DNA from 3 places in the Lysinibacillus sp. S1 genome. Region 2 is predicted to be linked to each of the others. Evidence: riboswitches for the same ligand, from Rfam matches in the RefSeq annotation. Region 2 holds a riboswitch; each other region holds the start of a gene.
The links. Region 2 has a riboswitch for S-adenosylmethionine ahead of ACHZEU_RS16460 (bifunctional homocysteine S-methyltransferase/methylenetetrahydrofolate reductase). Riboswitches for the same ligand answer to the same signal wherever they lie in the genome.
Positions count from the first base shown of each region.

Region 1: linked by a shared signal. The riboswitch ahead of ACHZEU_RS11670 (O-acetylhomoserine aminocarboxypropyltransferase/cysteine synthase family protein) and the one ahead of ACHZEU_RS16460 (bifunctional homocysteine S-methyltransferase/methylenetetrahydrofolate reductase) in region 2 are both predicted to bind S-adenosylmethionine.
Region 3: linked by a shared signal. The riboswitch ahead of ACHZEU_RS11275 (MetQ/NlpA family ABC transporter substrate-binding protein) and the one ahead of ACHZEU_RS16460 (bifunctional homocysteine S-methyltransferase/methylenetetrahydrofolate reductase) in region 2 are both predicted to bind S-adenosylmethionine.

Region 1 is NZ_CP173154.1:2,339,382-2,344,536, reverse strand. It holds gene ACHZEU_RS11680 (DASS family sodium-coupled anion symporter) at 1-1,283, opposite strand, end outside; gene ACHZEU_RS11675 (glycerol-3-phosphate acyltransferase) at 1,479-2,111, opposite strand; SAM riboswitch class I at 2,267-2,380, shown strand; gene ACHZEU_RS11670 (O-acetylhomoserine aminocarboxypropyltransferase/cysteine synthase family protein) at 2,497-3,798, shown strand; gene ACHZEU_RS11665 (hypothetical protein) at 4,129-4,512, shown strand; gene ACHZEU_RS11660 (homoserine dehydrogenase) at 4,976-5,155, shown strand, end outside.
Region 2 is NZ_CP173154.1:3,305,154-3,310,308, forward strand. It holds gene ACHZEU_RS16450 (globin-coupled sensor protein) at 46-1,338, shown strand; gene ACHZEU_RS16455 (protoporphyrinogen oxidase) at 1,578-2,972, shown strand; SAM riboswitch class I at 3,072-3,172, shown strand; gene ACHZEU_RS16460 (bifunctional homocysteine S-methyltransferase/methylenetetrahydrofolate reductase) at 3,262-5,109, shown strand; gene metH (methionine synthase) at 5,102-5,155, shown strand, end outside.
Region 3 is NZ_CP173154.1:2,237,972-2,243,126, reverse strand. It holds gene ACHZEU_RS11290 (enoyl-CoA hydratase/isomerase family protein) at 1-228, opposite strand, end outside; gene ACHZEU_RS11285 (methionine ABC transporter permease) at 242-913, opposite strand; gene ACHZEU_RS11280 (methionine ABC transporter ATP-binding protein) at 906-1,931, opposite strand; gene ACHZEU_RS11275 (MetQ/NlpA family ABC transporter substrate-binding protein) at 2,039-2,869, opposite strand; SAM riboswitch class I at 2,958-3,062, opposite strand; gene ACHZEU_RS11270 (PPC domain-containing DNA-binding protein) at 3,185-3,688, shown strand; gene ACHZEU_RS11265 (pyridoxal phosphate-dependent aminotransferase) at 3,731-4,900, opposite strand; gene ACHZEU_RS11260 (carbon-nitrogen family hydrolase) at 4,997-5,155, shown strand, end outside.

The DNA.
Region 1 (5,155 bases), 970 kb from region 2:
CCAACTTGATCAACATTAGCCGTTAATGTGGAGGCTAAAACGATAAACACAGGTATAAGTGCTGAGGCTAAGCTAGTTGCGCTTGCAAAACCTAAATGAATCAAAATGTTAAATAAAGTTACGAGTGCGATGGTTGCTAGTAAAGGCATAGTATCTAGCCCAAGTGAACCAAAAACTTTATCTGATAACCATGCAGCACCTTGCGTATTTAGTAAAATGGTTCCTAACATAATGCCTACCGCAAAGACGATAATTGTCCCCCATGGAATATGAGGCTCAACTTCCTTCCATGAATACACACCGATTTTAGGCATTAATAGAATCGCGATAGCAATAATTGTGACTGTTGTCGTATCAAATGGATGTAGCTTCCCTTCAGTTGCCCAGAAAAATAGTAAAACTACGGATGTAATGATTAAACGAATTTCAGGAGCCTTTAATGGGCCAAGCTCTGCAAGCTGTTTTTTGATGACCTCTTTACCACCTTCGATATTGCTAGTCTCAGGTTTAATTAAAGCAATCATAATGAAAAATAAAAAGATCGACATAATAATTGAGAAGGGGGCTGCATAAAGTAGCCAAGCACCCCATGAAATATCCACATTAAATTGCTCTTGGATAAAGTTTAAAGCCACCATATTTTGAGCTGCTGCAGTTTTAATACCAATATTCCAAATGGAAACGGCTTGTACCGAAGTAATAACTAATAAGGCAGCAAGCCGACTATCACGTGGTAAACCAAATGCTGCCACCATTCCAAGCAATATCGGTACTACCGCGCCAGCTCGTGCTGTAGCAGAAGGTACAAAAAATGCGAGGACGATAGACACTAAAATAGCGCCAAATACGATAGCTTTTGTTTTCGTTCCTACCAGTGAAAGAATCCAAAGTGCAAGTCGTTTATGTAGATTAGTAATTTGCATTGCTGCCGCTAGAAAAAGAGCTGCTGCTACTAAAGCAACGGCAGAATTACTAAAGCCACTTAAAGATAATTTTAATGCGCTAGCTGTTCCTAGCTCTGTAGTTGGATTATCCATTGACGGAGCGAGTCCTAGTAAAACAGTTACTAGTGCAATGATCATGGCCGAGCTCACAGGATATGAAACGGCCTCTGTAACCCAAAGGATGACTGCAAAAGCTAAAATGGCTAAAGCTCGTTGCCCAGCTATAGGTAAATCACCATTGTTAGGTAAGAAGGTAATAATGATTAGTAACGCGAATGCCAAGCCAATCCATAGTGGCTTTAAATTAAGTTTTGTAGCTGCTTGCTTTGGTGAAGACATATTTTCTCATCCTTTCTACGATAAAAATGACGATTATTATCCATAACATCGGCCTGTATAATGTTTTATTGAGATAAGAATATGTCTATTTTATTGTAGAAAAAAATCTATGTGAAAATGGTGTTTTTTACAGCAATATGAGTAGATAAAGAGAAAAAATACGGTCACAAAAAATACAAAAATATCCATTAAATATTATTTCTTTTTCTTAAAGGCAGAAGTTACTTTAGGCTCTGTTCCATTGACTAATCGTTTAATATTTTCGAGGTGCAGGATGATGGCTATGCCAAAAAGAAGAAGAGCTATAATGGTTGGGCCAATGCCAGGAATCCATAAATAAGTTGCTGTACAAAACACGAGATAAAATTCTAGAACACCTACAATTAAATAATTTGTTGCAAAGGATAAAATAACAAATAAAATAAGTGCAAATAAACCAATCTTCCAATCAACAGCAAGTAAAATACCAATGATGGAGGCCGTTCCTTTCCCGCCGTTGAAGCCCATGTAGAAGGGGAAATTATGACCTAAAATAACCCCAGCAGCCATAATATAAGTAAGCAGCCAAATTTGTTCTTCTGTTAAATGAATAGCGTCCGCTAGATAAAAATGCGCACCTATAATAGCGACAACGCCTTTGCCTATATCGATGAGGGCTACTAAAACGCCATACTTCCAGCCAAGGGAAAGAGTAGCATTAGAGGCACCAGCATTACCGTGGCCAGCCTTTTTTAAATCAACCCCCGATAAAAATTGAGCCACTTTAGAGCCGTGAATACAGCCTATTAAATAGCCAATCATAAGAAAAATGATCACGGCCTTTACCATAAAAATACTCCTCTCAAAATTTTTTCTAAAATAGTGTATGCGTTCATATTACGTATAAGAGCAGACAGAAGTTTCGGAAAAAATAAAATTTACTTGTTGACAGAAAAAAACTCTATGTTTATACTGTGTAACAACGATGGAAATTGAATCTCATACTCTTATCAAGAGCGGCGGAGGGATAGGCCCTATGATGCCCGGCAACCAGTAAGCAATGAGCTTACTAAGGTGCTAATTCCTACAGATTCTTACTTGGATCTGGCAGATAAGGGGAGGAAAACTTGCAACCGCAACCCTCTTCTTAGCTGAAGAGGGTTTTTGTTTTCTACAGAAAAATCCTCCTCATCTCCGGTACCATCGTAAAAAAATAACCATTTGGAGGTACACAATGACAAATTTTAAACCAGAAACATTGCTGTTGCATGGTGGTCAAGAGCCAGACCCAGTGACGGGTTCTCGCACAGTTCCAGTCTATCGCTCAACTGCTTTCGTATTTAAAGACACTGCTCATGCGCAACGTCTTTTTGCCTTAGAGGAAGCAGGGAACATTTACACACGAATTACCAATCCAACAGTTGATGTGTTTGAAAAACGTGTGGCTTTATTGGAAGGTGGAACAGCAGCAGTAGCACTTTCATCTGGTGCAGCAGCTATCGCATTTTCCATTTTAAATCTAGCGGGAGCTGGTGATGAGATAGTAGCAGCTAGTTCTTTATATGGTGGTACGTATAATTTATTTGCTAACACATTACCAAACTATGGTATTAAAACAATTTTTGTAGATGAAACAAACCCAGAGAATTTCAAAGCAGCGATTACTGATAAAACAAAAGCTGTCTTTGCAGAGGTTTATGGTAATCCAAGTTTAAAGGTTTTAGATATTGAAGCAGTAGCTAAAATTGCACATGATAATGGTCTACCATTAATTATTGACAGCACGTTCGCTTCTCCTTACGGTTCTACACCTATTGAATACGGCGCAGATGTTGTAGTTCATTCAGCAACTAAATGGATAGGAGGTCATGGTACAACTTTAGGGGGCGTTGTTGTAGACGCTGGTAAGTTTGATTGGACTAGCGGTCGATTCCCTGGTTTTACTGAACCAGATGCCTCTTACCATGGTCTACGTTATGGAATTGATACAGCTTCTGCTGCCTTTGCTACAAAGCTACGTGTACAATTATTACGTGATTTTGGTCCAACATTAAGTGCTGATGCTGCTTTTAATTTATTGCAAGGGTTAGAAACGCTTCATCTGCGTATCCCTAAACACAATGAAAATGCATTGGCAGTGGCTGAGTATTTACAAAACCACCCATCTGTGGAGTATGTAAATTATAATGGCCTAGAAGATTTTCCGACACATGAGTTAGCAAAAAAATATTTAAGAAATGGCTTCGGTTCAGTGCTTACATTTGGCATAAAGGGTGGACGAGAAGCTGGGCGAAAGCTTATTGATAGCGTGAAATTATTTTCACATGTAGCAAATGTAGGTGATGCAAAGTCATTAATTATTCATCCAGCTTCCACTACTCATCAGCAACTATCAGCAGACGAATTAGTTCAAGCTGGTGTAACCGAGTCGCTCATTCGCTTATCCATCGGTTTAGAGGCAGTAGAGGATATTATTGCTGATTTAGATCAAGCCATTACACAGGCTACAACAACTGAACAAACAGTAGAAGCTTAAAGTTTAAAGAAAATGGTAAGATGTTGTGACGTTAACGTATTTTCTCATTCGATTAGCCTCATTTGGTAATGCGTTAAACGTTGCTACATCAATCTATTACTGCATCCGTTAATTATCAGAACCTTATAAAAAATAATACCAAGTAATTTTATATGTATTATTGACTTTGTTAAATCCATGTTATATACTAGGAAATAAGTTAACAGTACGAAAATTTTTTTTAAAAGGTAAATGTTTCATAAGTGCTCCCCCACTTTTGAATATATAGAAGAGTAGTTGCCTAGCCAGTGACTACTCTTCCCAAAAACTGATGATAAAGGAGTGTTTAAAATGGGTAACATCTATAGTGCGCAAAACATTGTATCCTATCTAATATATGAGCTAAATGAAGGGCATGTATTTGTCAACAATAAATCCATTCAACACCTTCTTACATCAGTCGAAAGAAAATGGCAGGAAGTATTTGGTCATACAGCATTTCAAGAACATGTTTTTACTGAAAAGGACTTTACTGTAAAGGAAGTATTTGAGGCATATGAACAGTACGGTGTGAGCCATATCTCACTTCCTGCGACAGAGTTTTACTTGAAGTATGGTACATTTCAATTAGTGGAACGTACGTATGCAATACCAAATTTTACAGAAGAAGAGATTAGTCTTGTTCAACAAGCTTTAGCACAATATCGTTATCAATTGCTTTCAAAAGCAAGTTAAAACCCCCTCATATTTTTAAGCTCATTCTCTGCTGCTACAGGGAATGAGTTTTTTCTTTAAAGGGATTGTTATGAGTGTCTGAGCATACATATATATAATAGAAGAAAGACATTCATATATTGAAATGTAAATAGTCAATATTTGTTCAAATCTTATAGATTGATTAATAAAACGTATAATAAAGGGAATGAAACCGATTTCTTTTGCACATCTAGAGAAAACAAATGTCCTTCCTAGAAAGATTTTTCTTGTGCAAAGCGTGTATTTGCGTTACAATTTTCTTTAAGTTAAATTTTGAATTATTTGAATTTGTATGTGTCCTAACACATATAGAAATAGCGAAACTCATACAAAGAGAGTTGTTGGCTAAAGACTGCGGTGGGTGTCAAATTGTCATGACACAACCCCATGGAAAATTAGCTTTAATGAAACTGCGGAATGTAAGTTGGAGGGAATAACAAGAATGGCAACTATAAAGGCAGCGATTTTAGGATTTGGAACGGTAGGTCAGGGGATTTACCATATTTTAAATGAAAAACGAGAAGAGCTAAAAAATAAATTAGGTATTGAATTAGAGGTAGCGAAGATTTTAGTGACAGATGCTAGTCGTGAACGTGTACCAGGTACAGCACATTTAATGACA
Region 2 (5,155 bases):
TTTCTCAGCCTGATGAAAGTAAACGGAATGAAAGAGGGAAGATGTGTGATTTTTCAAAAACAAAGAAAGACGAAGGTATTGGATTTACAGCAATACACAGTGAAAATGGATTTGTCCTCTCGTCAATCGATGGCGAAGCAAATTGAAATGCTGAACTTAACGAAGAACGACTTACAATATTTAAAAGCTTTCCAGCCAATAGTTATGGATAATGTAGATCACATCGTAAACCGTTTTTACAACATGATTGGAACAGAGCATCATTTGGTAGATATTATCAGTCATCATAGTTCTGTAGAAAAGCTTAAAGTAACATTACGGCAACATATTATTGAAATGTTTAACGGAACCATTGATGAGATGTATTACCAAAGGCGGGTAAAAATTGCAAAGGTGCATGTCCACATTGGGCTTAGAACACAGTGGTATATCTGCGCATTCCAAGATTTATCGATATCATTTATTGATTTAGTCGAAAAAAATATAGAATTTCCACAAGATCAATTTAATACGATCAGAGCTATATCGAAAATTTGTAATTTTGAGCAACAACTCGTTTTAGAAGCTTTTGAAAACACTGTGGAACAACTGAAAGAAAAAATGGTTCATGAAAAAGAAGCGATTGAACGACAGATTGTAGATTCTTCGGAAGCACTTGCAGCTATCTCGCAGGAAACCAATAATTCATTTTGCTGCTTAAGTAAGCAATCTGACGAAATTAAACATTTGGCAAAAAAATCACTCGATGTGTCTACGCTGGCTGAAAACCAAGCACTTGAGGGTCGCAAGCGTTTAAAAAATCAATCACAAAATATGCTCAATATTAGTCATTCTCTTCATGATATAGAAGAAAATATTGAACAATTATCAGGTATGTCTAAGGAAATGGAAACAATTATGAGTGTTGTGACCAATATTGCGAATCAAACGAATCTATTGGCTTTAAATGCTGCAATTGAAGCAGCACGTGCTGGGGAAGCGGGAAAGGGCTTTAGCGTAGTGGCCGATGAAGTACGTAAATTATCAATTCAGACAAAAGAATCTGTTACAGCGGTGGCTTTGTTATTGAAAAAGACAGGTGAACGAACAGAGAAATTAGAGTATTCTTTGACCAACATTCAAGATGAAGTTGCAGCAGGTGAAGAAAATATGTTACAAACTGAAGGCCAATTTACGAGTATATTGGGAGCCATGACAGAAGCAAAAGATCAAAATGAGTGTATGGCAACAAAAATACAAGCAATTGTAGGTATATTAAGTGAATTAGGCACTTCATTTACTGAGGTAACAAATTCAGCTGAAAAATTAGCGAGCTTTGCGCAAAATTTAAAAGGATAGACTACTAACATTTACATTCTATTTTTCATATTTTTAGACGTAATAAACACTATAGTACCTATTTAAATGTTTGTTGTGAAGTTATCGCTATAGAGGATCAATTTTATAGAGGTTCAGAAAGTAAGAGCTATTTCACTGATGAAATAGCTCTATTTTTGCTAAATTTGTAAAGGGTTTAACGTAATTTTCAATGAAAAAGGATTATACTGTAGAAAGAATGAATAATAGGGGCGGTTATGATGAAAACAGTTGTTGTTTTAGGCGGCGGTATTACAGGACTATGTACAATGCATTATTTGCAACGTCAAGTGAAGGAACATAATTTAGATGTTCGTCTAGTGCTTATAGAAAAAAATACATATTTAGGAGGCAAATTATATTCAGCACATGAACAAGGTTTCATCATGGAAACGGGTGCTGATTCTATTGTAGCCCGTCATCAAGGCGTTATGGAACTCGTTCAGGAGCTTGATTTTGAGGCGGAATTAGTTTACAACGAAACAGGTATTTCTTATATTTATACGAATAATGAGTTACATGCTATTCCGGCAGATTCAACTTTCGGAATACCGATGAGTGTAGCATCCTTAGAGGAAAGTACACTTATTTCCGAGCAGGGAAAAAAAGAAGCGTTGAAGGATTTAACATTGCCAAACAATGGCTTCACAAAGGAAAGTTCGATTGGTGAATTTTTAACTTACTATTTAGGAGAGGAACTGGTGAAAAACCAAATTGCACCAGTCCTTGCAGGTGTTTATTCGGGAGATTTACATCAGCTTTCTATTGGCTCTACTTTACCGTATTTAATTGATTATAAGAATGATTTTGGAAGTATTATTAAAGGCTTTGATGCGAATCGTGAGCAATTTGTTAAAGCAGCGAACAAAAAATTTATATCCTTTAAAAATGGTTTATCTTCTTTAATTGATCGACTTGAACAAACCTTATCCGATGTAGAAATTATCAAGGGTGTTACTACACTAAATGTTCAAAAACAAGATAAGAACTACACAATTTCCTTAGCTAATGGTGAAATTATTGAGTCAGATTATGTCGTTTTAGCATTACCGAACGATACTGTACAAAATCTGCTACAGGATGAATCTTTAAACCGCTATTTTGACCAATTTACGACAGCGTCAGCGATTACTATCTATTTGGGTTTTGATGTGCCAGACGCTAAATTGCCAGCAGATGGAACGGGCTATATTGTTTCCCATAATTCAGACGTAACTTGTAATGCAGCAACTTGGACTAGTCGTAAATGGAAGCATACATCGAAAGAAAATAAATTACTTGTGCGACTCTTTTATAAGAGCATCAATCCAGCCTATGAGCAACTACGCGCCATGACGGATGAAGAATTAGCAGCAGTTGCTTTAGAAGATGTGAGAAAGAGCCTAGGAATAGAGGAGCAGCCAACCGTTGTGAATGTAACAAAATGGATTGATCAAATGCCTAAATATGATCTAGCACATCGTGAAGCATTACAAGGCTTACTACAAGAATTACATGAGAAATATCCTAATTTATCGATTGCAGGGTGCTCGTATTTTGGCGTAGGTATTGGTGCTTGCATTCAAAACGGGAAAAAAATTGGTGAAGAGCTTGCAAAGGAACTTGCCAATTTCTAAGGTTTTAAGTGGAAAAAAACTTTGTTATGTGAAATAGTCTTGACTCATTCGTCAGTAAACGATATGATTCTTTTAATTATTTAAAAAATTCATACTTAATTCTTATCAAGAGAAGCAGAGGGACTGGCCCATTGAAGCTTCAGCAACCAACTTTATTGTCAGGTGCTAAATCCAGAAGACCGTTGAGTCGAAGATGAGAAGGAACAACAATGATGAATCGTTAAAGCCTTCTTTTTTTATGAAAGAAGGCTTTTTATTATATAGAGACATAGGAAGAGAGGCTAATTTTATGGGATTGCTTGAAAGGTTAAAAACGCATGTTTTGACGGCAGACGGTGCAATAGGCACAGTGCTATATGGCTATGGATTGGAGTATTGCCATGAGGAAATGAATGTTCAGAGACCCGAGTTAATTGAAAAGATTCATAGAGAATATATTGCAGCTGGTGCTGACATCATTCAAACGAATACGTACGGTGCAAATGCCATTAAATTAGCTCGCTATGGATTAGAATCACGTGTCCAACAATTTAATGAAGCTGCTATCACCATCGCAAAACGAGCAGCGGCTGATGGCGGTCAATTTGTTTTAGGAACAATTGGTGGTATTCGGGGAATTCGTAAAAGTGATGCAACCTTGGATGAAATATTAGCAACTATTGAAGAACAAGCAAGCGTCTTACTTGCAGGGAATCCAGATGGCCTTTTACTTGAAACTTATTATGATTTTGAAGAATTAACAGCAACCTTAAAGATGCTACGAGAAAAAACAAAATTGCCGATTATTGCACAAGTTTCTATGCATGAGCCCGGTGTTCTACAAAATGGGATGTCTTTAAATAATGCTCTCCATGAGCTTGAAGCCCTAGGTGCTGATATTGTTGGTGTCAATTGTCGACTAGGTCCACACCATACAATTCAGGCATTTGAAGGTGTAGAACTTCCTAATAAGGCATTTATGTCGGCCTATCCAAATGCATCACTTCTGGACTTAGAGGATGGGCGTGTCGTTTATGAATCAGAAGCTGATTATTTTGGTCGAGCGGCTGTTGAATTGCGTGATCAAGGTGTACGTTTAATAGGGGGCTGCTGTGGTACAACACCCAAACATATTGCAGCAGCAAAGAAGTATTTAGAAGAGTTATCACCGGTTCAGGAGAAGCATGCGAAGCCTAAAAAGATTGAGATTGTTCGGGAAGCGGAGCCAACAAAGTATGAGCCTCTTCATGAAAAGGTTAAACGTGAACGCTCTGTCATAGTAGAGTTGGATACGCCTAGACATTTAGAGATTGATGGGTTCCTTGAAGGAGCAAAGCAATTATATGATGCAGGTGCAGATGTAGTTATGATGGCAGACAATTCATTGGCCTCTCCACGTATTAGCAATATTGCAATGGGCGCATTGTTGAAGAGCTCACATGGTGTACGCCCACTAACTCATATTACATGTCGAGACCGTAATTTAATTGGTCTACAATCTCATTTAATGGGGTTAAATGCTTTAGGTATTCATGATGTGTTGGCCGTTACGGGTGATCCAACGAAAGTAGGAGATTTCCCAGGTGCGACAAGTGTTTATGATGTATCTTCCATGGAGCTAATCCAATTAATTAAGCAATTAAATGAAGGGGTCTCTTTCTCAGGTAAGCCACTTCGTAAAAAAGCAAATTTCTCAGTTGCTGCTGCATTTAATCCAAACGTCCGTGTGTTAGATCGTGCTGTGACACGCTTGGAGAAGAAAATTGAGCATGGGGCAGACTACTTCATTTCTCAACCAGTATATACGATCGAGAAAATTGTAGAGATTTATGAGGCAACAAAGCATTTACAAGCTCCAATTTACATCGGTATTATGCCTGTTACGAGTTATAAAAGCGCTGAATTTTTACATCATGAAGTGCCAGGTATCAAATTATCTGAAGATGCCTTAACAAGAATGAAAGCATGTGGAGAAGATAAAGAAAGGGCAACATTGGAAGGGATTGCTATTGCCAAAGAATTAGTAGAAGTGGCTACGCAATATTTCAATGGGATTTACCTTATTACACCATTTTTACGTTACGATGTGACACTAGAGTTGATGAAATATATAGAGCAATTGGATGAACAGAAAAAAGGAGTAAGTATACATGGCTAAGCACTCGATTGAAGAGCAACTAGAGAAACGTATTTTAATTCTTGAT
Region 3 (5,155 bases), 1.1 Mb from region 2:
AGCATAACGAACATCTAAAAACTCGCTAATATCTGCACCGGAAGAAAAGGCTACTTCATTGACACCGCGAACAATTAAAAGTTTGATGGAAGAATCTATACGGAGCAGCTCTAGTTGGTCTACTATGGCTTGAAACATTGCCCTTGATAAAGAATTCCGTTTATCCGGGCGGTTTAATACTAACGTTGCAATATAGCCATTTTTCTCTACATAAATTTCGTTTGTCATCTTCATTCTCCTCTTAATCTTTTTTCAACTTCGCGGCGAAGCGGTTACCAATGGATTGAATGCTCTGCACAAGGATGATTAAGATAAAGACAGTTGCATACATCACATCAACCTCATAGCGCAAATGACCATAACGATAGGCAAGGTCACCTAAACCGCCAGCACCAACCATTCCTGCCATTGCTGTTGCACCAATTAATCCTATTGTGGCAATTGTTAAGCCTAAAATAATAGATGGTCGCGCTTCACGTAATAGGACATGCCAAATGATATGGCGACGTTTAATACCCATGGCTGTGTAGGCTTCTACTACTCCGGAATCCACTTCTAAAAGCGCAGACTCCATCAGTCGTGCAATATAAGGAGCTGTGTAAACAACTAGTGGAACGATTACACCTTTAACACCAATTGTTGTACCTACAATTAACTTGGTAAAAGGTAAGATGAAGAATAGTAAAATGATAAATGGAACAGAGCGAACAATATTGATAAATAGATTAAAAAACTGATAGAAAAATTTATTTTCAAAGGATTGTCCTGGTCGTGTTAAAACGATTAATAGCCCTAATGGAATGCCAATCAGAATGGAGAAAAATAATGAAATTCCGACCATTTGAAATGTTTCGATAATTGCTTTGCCAATAACATCTGACCAATCTGTAAAGAAGCTTTGGATACTACTCATTGAACGCACCTCCTAATTCTTCCACTGCCACGCCATTTTCTGAAAAATACGTTAACGCCTTTTGGACAATCTGCGTTTCGCCATGTAAATGCACCACAATATTGCCGACAATACCGTTTTTTAATTCAATAATATTAGCTGTTAAAATATTTGGTTGCACATCATATACCTTAGTGACTTCTGCTAATAATGGCTTACCAGTACTTTCACCAAGGAATGTTAAACGGATTACACTTCCTGAAACATTTAATTGCTCAATAAGAGAAGGGGATAAATTACGTTGTGAAATTGTATTCAAAAACTTTCGCGTTGTAGGGTGCTTCGGTTTCGCAAAAAGTTCAATCGCTGTGCCAAATTCCACAACTTTCCCTGATTCTAGAACAGAAACCTCATCGCAAATTTTTTGAATTACATTCATTTCATGTGTGATGAGCAGAATCGTAATGCCTAATTCACGATTAATTTTTAACAACAATTCAAGAATGGCTTCCGTTGTCTCAGGATCAAGTGCACTTGTTGCTTCGTCACTAAGTAAAATCTCTGGTTCCTGTGCTAAGGCACGTGCAATAGCCACACGCTGTTTTTGACCACCTGAAAGTTGATTTGGGTAACTATCTAGTTTATCTGTTAAACCGACAATTTCAGCATACTTAGCTACTCGGTTTTTTACTTCCGCCTCTTTATAGCCTAGTAGCTTTAAGGGAACTGCAATATTATTGTAAACTGTTGCTGTTTTTAAGAGATTAAAGTGCTGGAAGATCATCCCGATTTTTTGGCGTGTTTGACGTAATTCGTGAAGAGAAAGGGTCGTAATGTCTACATTGTCTATCACTACTTTTCCTGCTGTAGGACGTTCTAGTAGATTAACGCAACGAATGAGTGTACTTTTACCAGCACCACTATAGCCGATTACACCATGAATTTGTCCCTTTTTTACGTGAAGATTGATGCCATCCACAGCTTTTATGATGCCTTTTTTCGACTTAAATTCTTTTGAGATATTTTGTAATTGAATCATGCGATTGTTTGCTCCTTTCTCAACCTTCTAAAAAGCAAGAATCTGCTCGTCTTCCCATTGGGGAATTTCAGCAGATTCTTCGGCTTTATAGAAGCTTTCTGAACATATTACCAGCTAGGGATTACAGAACCTTTGAATTCCTCTTCGATGAATTGACGCACTTCGTCAGATTGGTAAGCCTCAACGAACTTTTTAATTGTTGGATCATTTTCATTTTCAGCACGTACAACAATATAGTTCACGTATGGAGAATCAGTAGATTCCAATAAAATAGAGTCATCTTTAGGGTTAATGCCAGCTTCTAGTGCAAAGTTTGTATTAATAGCTGCTACATCTACTTCACTAAGTTGTTTAGGAATTTGAGCTGCCTCTAATTCAATGAATTTTAAATTCTTTTTGTTTTCTTCTACATCACGGATCGAGGCTGTTAAGTCTGCACCCTCTTTTAACTTAATATAGCCAGCTTCCTGTAAAACAAAGAGGGCACGTGCTCCATTCGTTGGGTCATTTGGTAGGCCAAACGTTGCACCGTCAGGAAHGVCATCAAAGGATTTATATTTTTCTGAGTAGATACCCATTGGATTTAAAATCGTCTTGCCCACTGGTACTAAATCTGTATCATGGTCTTTATTAAATGTATCTAGGAAAGGCTCGTGTTGATAGCTGTTCGCATCAAGATCACCTTCAGCTAAGGATGTATTAGGTAAAACATAGTCAGAAAATGATTTTAGTTCTACTTCTAGCCCGTTCTCTTTTGCTACTTTAGCGGCTACTTCTGCAATTTGTTCGTGTGGACCAGAAGTGACGCCTACAACGATTTTCTTTTCATCAATTCCTTCAGCTTGGCTTTTACTATCTTCTTTAGAGCCACAGCCTGCTAAAGCTGCTACTAATGTTAAACTTGRTAAACCTKRTAAWAYTWTATTTTTCTTTTTCATGAWAATARCTRKAAGATTGTTTTTATCGGTTTTTTGAAAATAAAAAAACTCTCTTACAAATTAAGAGAGGCTCATGAAAAGATGTCCTCTCTTATCTATCAAACGAAGATCGTTTGCAGGATTTAGCACCTTCCTATAAAAAGGAGGTTGCCGAGCTTCATAGGGCCAGTKCCTCAGCTACTCTTGATAAGAGATTTATAATATTTTTTTGTAATTCCGATAGAACTAATATAATTTATAGGGTATAGTAAGTCAATAAATAATTTTTAAATTTTTTATATAATTATAATATTTCGACGCAAAAGAGGGATAACAATGTCTGTAAGAGTTAATTATGGTATAGGTTCATTTGGTAAGGTTATTAGTGCTCGTTTTCTAACGGGAACAGATATCATTGAAGGAATTGAAGCGCTTTGCGAAGAGAATAGTATAGAGTCAGCAACAATTGTAAGCTGTATTGGCAGCTTTCAAAAAAGTAGCTTTGTTTATTTAGTGCCAGATGCAACAGTTCAAATTCAAGTTCGTTTTAGTGATGTGATTGAAAAAGAGGGACCATTAGAATTTATTCAAGGTTCAGGTGTGGTGTGTAAGCGAGATGGTGGATATGAGACACATTTCCATGGTTCTATGAGCGATCAATGGGGTGTTGTATCAGGTGGGCATTTAATAAAAGGGGGCAACCCTGTTATTACTGCTGACATCGTGTTGGCAGAGGTACAAGGGATTCAACATATTCGAAAATGGGATGATGAAACAGGTCATGTTCAATTTTATCCATTAGAAAATGGTTTAGGGCAACCAAGGAAAATTGAAAAATAGTAATAATCCTGTAGCTAGGGATAGCTACAGGATATGGCGTCATTATCTTATAAACAATTGTAATTGCTCGATTCTATGGATTGCTTCACGTAAGCGCTCCTCACTAACCAGCAATCCTACGCGAACATAGCCTTCACCATATTGACCGAAGCCATTACCTGCTGCTACAGCGATATCAGCTTTTTCGAGCAAAAGATCAGCAAACTGTTCACTTGTATAGCCTAGTGGTACAGGGAGCCATGCGAAGAAGGAGCCACTTGGAGCCGTAACATGCCAGCCAATTCTTCGAGCTTCTTCAATGAGTACATTGCGGCGACGCTCATAAGTAGCTCGTAGTTCATCCGCACATTGCTGGGAAGCCGTCAGTGCTACTGCTGCGGCTTGTTGAATGGCAGGGAATTGACTACAAAACAGATGATCCTGAATTAGATTAATAGCAGCAATAATCTCGGCATTCCCTACAGCGAAGCCTATACGCCAGCCAGCCATATTATAGGTTTTCGATAATGTATACATTTCAACTCCTACTTCTTTTGCACCCTTTGCTTGAAGGAAGCTAACTGGTTTATTACCGTCAAATCCTATTGCCCCATAAGCAAAATCATGTGATAKGATAATATTGTGCTCCTTCGCAAAGCGAACGGTCTCTTCAAAAAACGCAAGTGATGCTGTACCACCTGTAGGGTTGTTCGGGTAATTTAAGTAAAGAAGCTTTGCTTTTTCTTTCACTTCATCAGGTAATGCATGATAATCAGGTAAGAAATCATTTTCAGCAAAAAGGGGCATTACTTCAAAATTGACGTCTCCTAGTACAACACCTGATAGGTAATCTGGATAGCCAGGATCTGGTAAGAGCATCGTGTCACCAGGGTTTAACACAGCTAAAGGTAGCTGAACTAGACCAATTTTTGTTCCACTAAGAATCGCTGCCTCTGTATCTGGATTTAGTTCAACCTGATATTCACGTTGATAAAAGTGCGCAGCAGCTGGGCGTAATTCAGCGAGTCCTCTAAATGGTGAATATTTGTGGTTTTGAGGATTTTCAGCTGCTTCCTGTAATGCTTGAATGATGTGAATAGGCGTTGGCTGATCGGGATTTCCTTGCCCAAGGTTAATGACATCACGCCCTTCTTCTAGAGCCAAGTTTACTTTTTGAACGAGTGCTGCAAAAAATTGAGTGGGTAGTTGCTGTAGTTTTTTAGAGAATTCCATGCATGATCACCTTTTTCAGAATATAATAATTATTATTGAAGAATATGAAGCAAATAGTATTACTTTTTCTGTTAATTGTCTAGAGGAGGAATAGAGATGAAAATCGGTTGTATTCAATTAAATGTTGGCTTTGGCAAAGTTGAAGAAAATTTTGAACGTGCCGAGGATAAGATTCGTGAAGCTGCAAAAAATGGGGCAGAAATCATAGTGTTACCTGAAATGTGGAATACAGGCTATGCTTTAGAGAAACTGCCT